Regions from separate parts of the Cryobacterium sp. TMT4-10 genome, predicted to be linked through region 2. Evidence: predicted binding sites of a transcription regulator. Region 2 holds the regulator's gene; the other holds the start of a gene.
The links. The regulator LexA, encoded in region 2, represses DNA repair genes until DNA is damaged. The targets are predictions, from matches to a motif close to TCGAACANNTGTTCGA.

Region 1 (2,397 bases), on a different contig from region 2:
GGCCGAGCGCCGTCGAGCGCACGCCGCCGGTGGACGGATCCTCCAGCCCACGCTGCAGTCCGTGCGCCTTGATCAGGGGTTTGATTCGGGCGGCCAGCCAGACCCGGTAGTCCTTGGGCGCATAGGCGCCCTTGGCGTAGAGCTCGAGGTAGCGCGGCAGCAGCTCCGGGTGGTCGCGGGCCAGCCACTGCAGGTACCAGTCCCGCACGCCCGGGCGTAGATGGAGCGCGGTGTACATGATGCTCGACGCACCGGCATCCTTCGCCTGGCGCAGCGCCTCGTCGAGGTGGGCCTTCGTGTCGGTGAGGAAGGGCAGGATCGGCATCATGAAGACCGAGCAGTCGAGTCCGCGCTCGCGCACCGCCGTCACCGTGGCCAGGCGCGCGACCGTGGACGGGGTGCCCGGCTCGACCGCCTGCTGCAGCTCGTCGTCGTAGATGGCGATCGACAGGGCCAGGTCGACGGGGACGAGTTCGCTCGCCTCGACGAGCAGGTCGAGGTCGCGGCGGAGCAGCGTGCCCTTGGTCAGGATGGAGAGCGGCGTGCCGGACTGCGCGAGCGCGGCGATCACGCCGGGCATCAGCCGGTAGCGGCCCTCGGCGCGCTGGTACGGGTCGGTGTTGGTGCCGAGCGCCACCGGATGCCGGCCCCAGGTTGGCTTCTTCAGCTCCCGCTGCAGCACCTCGGCCACGTTCACCTTGACGATGATCTCGTTGTCGAAGTCTGTGCCCGCGTCGAGGTCGAGGTAGGTGTGGGTGGGCCGGGCGAAACAGTAGGTGCAGGCGTGGGAGCAGCCGCGGTAGGGGTTGATGGTCCAGCCAAAGGGCATCGCGCTCTGGCCCGGCACGCGGTTCAGGGCCGACTTCGCCAGCACCTCGTGGAACGTGATCCCGGCGAATTCGGGCGTGCGCACGCTGCGCACCAGGTTGTTCAGGCGGGCGAGTCCGGGCAGGGCGCCCGCCTGCTCCGTCGTGAGTTCCTGTCCGCTCCACCGCATGCACCTATTCGAACACACGTTCTAGAGAGATGCAAGCGGATGCTGCGGCTATCCGCGTGCGTGCTCGACTGGTGATCGGCTGCGGCGGGGCCGGCCTGCGGTCGTGGCCAACTCAGGAGAATTGGTGCACTGGCGCCGCCGCGGCCGCGGACCAGTGCCGGAGTCGGGGCGAGGCGTCGCGGATCTCCTGAGTTGGCCACAGGGGGCCTCGTCTCCGACTGCACTTCGGTGGGTAGCAGCAGGAGCACCGCCGCCCGCGCCCGCGGACCGCGGGCGGGACGGGCGGGACGGGCGGGACGGGCGGAAGGACTACGCGGTGAGGTTCAGGGTCTTCGCGGTGGCGGCCAGGGACGCGGCCGCGGCGGCCGGGTCGTCGGACAGCTTCGTGCCGAGGCTCGGGATCATCTCGCGCAGCTTGGGCTCCCAGGCCGGGTACTGGTCGGGGAAGCAGCGCTTGATCAGGTCCACCATGATCGGGGCCGCCGTGGACGCACCCGGGGACGCGCCGAGCAGGCCCGCGATGGTGCCGTCGGCCGAGGTGATGACCTCGGTGCCGAACTGCAGCACCCCGCCGAGCTTCGGGTCCTTCTTCATCACCTGCACGCGCTGGCCGGCGGTGATGAGTTCCCAGTCCTCTATCTTGGCCGTGGGGATGAACTCCTGCAGCGCCTTGAGCTTCGTCTTCTTCGAGGCGAAAACCTCGCCAATCAGGTACTTCATCAGGCCGAAGTTGTGCGCGGCGACACCGAGCATCGGCCCGATGTTGTGCGTGCGGATCGAGAACGGCAGGTCGAACCAGGTGCTCGACTTGAGGAACTTGGGCGTGAAGCCGGCGTAGGGCCCGAACAATAGCGAGGTCTCCCCCTCGACCACGCGGGTGTCGAGGTGCGGCACCGACATCGGCGGGGCGCCCACGGCGGCCTTGCCGTAGACCTTGGCGTGGTGCTGGCTGACCAGCTTCGGGTTCGTGGTGCGCAGGAACTGGCCGCTGATCGGGAAGCCGCCGAAACCCTTGATCTCGGGGATGCCGCTCTGCTGCAGCAGCGCCAGGGCGCCGCCACCCGCGCCGACGAAGACGAACCGGGCGTTCACCGCACTCGGGTGGTTGCCGACCAGGCGGCGCAGGTTCAGGTTCCACGTGCCATCCGGAAGCTGCTTGACGCCCGTGACCTGCTGGTTCACGTGCACGCCCGCGCCCGCGGCGGCGAGGGAATCGAAGAGGTAACGGGTGAGGGCGCCGAAGTCGACGTCGGTGCCGGACACGATCCGGGTCGCCGCGATCTTGTCGTTCTTCGGGCGCTTCCTGGTCAGGAGCGGGGTCCAGGTGCCGATCACGGCCGGGTCCTCGCTGTACTCCATGCCCTGGAACAGGGGCTGGTCCTTGAGCACCGCGAACCGCT
Region 2 (2,397 bases):
ATCCACCGAGATCGGATGCCGCCGCAACCGCCCTGCACGCGACCATCGCCACCATGGCCTCGGCCGGGCCGGACTTCATCTCGGTGACCTATGGGGCGAACGGGTCCTCCCGCAGCTCCTCGCTCGAGGTGCTCACCCACATCCTGAAGACCACGACGGTCGATCCGATGGCCCACCTCACCTGCGTGGGCTCGTCCAGCCTGGAGGCGAGCCGGCTGATCCGCGAATTCCTGGATGCCGGCGTGCGCAGCTTCCTCGCCCTGCGCGGGGACCCGCCCGAGGGCGCCGGCGAGGGCGAGGCGTTCCTCGGCGACCTGGGCAGCGCGGCGGAACTGGTGCAGCTGATCCACCGGGTGCAGGCGGAGCGGGTGCCCTATCGGGAGACGGTCATCCCCGGCATCCCGGGCGCCCGGGCGGTGAAGACCGAACGGGAGAAGGTGCGTATCGCCGTCGCCGCGTTCCCGAATGGTCACCCGCGGTCACGGTCCACCTCGCAGGACATCGACACCCTGCTGGCCAAGCAGGCCGCCGGGGCGAACCTCGCCATCACCCAGCTGTTCTTCCACGCCGACCACTATCTGAGCTTCATCCAGCGGGCCCGGACGGCCGGGGTCGAATTTCCCATCCTGCCCGGGATCATGCCGGTCACCAGTCCGGCCCGGCTGCGCCGCATCCTCGAGCTCTCCGGCGAGGAGCTGCCCTCCGAGCTGGCCATCCAGCTCGAAGTGGAGCCGACCCGGGAGGGACAGCGGGAGATCGGCACCCGTCACGCCACCGACCTCGCCCGTGAGCTGATCGCGGGCGGCGCCCCCGGCCTCCACCTGTATGCCTTCAACCAGGCCGACACCGTTCTCGCCGTTCTGGCCGGGGCCGGTCTGATCAAACCCGTCCTCGGTTAGACGGAGCGCAGGACGGCGACGACCTTGCCGAGGATCTCGGCGTGGTCGCCGACGATAGGTTCGAAATTGGAGTTCCGCGGGAGCAGCCAGGTGTGACCATCGCGCTGGCGGAAGACCTTGACGGTGGCTTCGTTGTCGAGCATGGCGGCGACGATCTCGCCGTTCTCCGCCGTCTTCTGCTGACGCACCACGACCCAGTCGCCGTCCATGATGGCCGCGTCGATCATGGATTCGCCCGCGACCTTGAGCATGAACAGCTCGCCCTTGCCCACCAGCTGGCGGGGGAGCGGGAAGATCTCGTCGATCTGCTGTTCCGCGGTGATCGGGATGCCGGCGGCGATGCGCCCGACGAGGGGGACCATCGCGGCGTCGCCCACCTGGGCGCCCGAGTGGAAGCTTTCCGTGCTGCTTGACGAGGCATCCTCGGGCGACTGCGGAATCTCGATCAGCACCTCGAGGGCGCGGGGGCGATTGGGGTCCCGGCGGAGGTACCCGCTCAGCTCGAGCTGGTTGAGCTGGTGCGTGACGCTTGAGAGCGAGGACAGGCCGACGGCGTCGCCGATCTCGCGCATGCTCGGCGGGTAGCCGCGCTGGCTGACCGAGCGCTGAATGACGTCCATGATCGCGAGCTGTTTCTCGCTCAGGCTCTTGCGCCGTCTCGTCCCGCTTTTTTCGCGGGGGCCGCTGGGGTCTTGGGCCACGATTGTCGCTCCTCGTCTCGGGCTGCGCGCGGCCCCGGTAGGCGGTGATCACCGGGCCGCGAGCGAATGTCGGGGGTGCCTGATTGTGTTGCAACCAGACACTCGAAACTGTATCCACCTCCGCGCGGATAGACAAACATTCATTCGAGTGTGTCGCAAGTTTTTTTGAGGAGTTTCTTCAAAAGGGCTTGATTGTTCGAATAATCGAATATACATTCGGAACATAGGTTTGCATCCGGCTCTCCCGGCCGAGAGCCGGATGCGACTTAACACAGGAGGTTCGACATGAGCACTGCATTCACCATGAGTTCTGCCCTCGGTCTGAGCGGCGCACTCGATCTGAGCACCGCACCCGACGCGAGCGCCGCCCAGGGACTGCGCGTCGCCACCGGGCGCAGCACCCTGCGCATCACCCGGCGCGGACGCATCGTCCTGACCATGCTGGTTTCGGTTCCGCTCGTCGCCACGGCACTGGCCGTCGCCCTCAACGGGGGCATCGCCGTCGCCGAGAATTCGAACGTGGGCGGTCGTGTCGCCACGGCCTTCGAGTACGTGACCGTCCAGTCCGGGCAGTCCCTGTGGGAGCTGGCCGAGACCGTCGCCCCGACCTCGGACCCGCGTGAGGTGATCGCGGAGATCGTCAGCCTCAATCAGCTGCCGTCCGACAGCGTGCAGCCCGGTCAGCGTCTCGCCCTGCCGAACGAGTACTGACCTTTTCAGTAATATGGGGGGAGTGACCAGTCTCAACGACCTGCCCCTCCGTGACAATCTGCGCGGACTCACTCCCTACGGGGCGC

Region 1: the regulator LexA is predicted to act here: its motif matches at 1,006-1,021, upstream of E3T42_RS09370 (Rv2578c family radical SAM protein).

The regions. Positions count from the first base shown of each region.
Region 1 is NZ_SOGU01000066.1:18,861-21,257, reverse strand. It holds gene E3T42_RS09370 (Rv2578c family radical SAM protein) at 1-997, opposite strand, end outside; gene E3T42_RS09365 (malate:quinone oxidoreductase) at 1,307-2,397, opposite strand, start outside.
Region 2 is NZ_SOGU01000022.1:16,304-18,700, forward strand. It holds gene E3T42_RS02710 (methylenetetrahydrofolate reductase) at 1-899, shown strand, start outside; gene lexA (transcriptional repressor LexA) at 896-1,519, opposite strand; gene E3T42_RS02720 (LysM peptidoglycan-binding domain-containing protein) at 1,886-2,311, shown strand; gene E3T42_RS02725 (histidinol-phosphate transaminase) at 2,334-2,397, shown strand, end outside.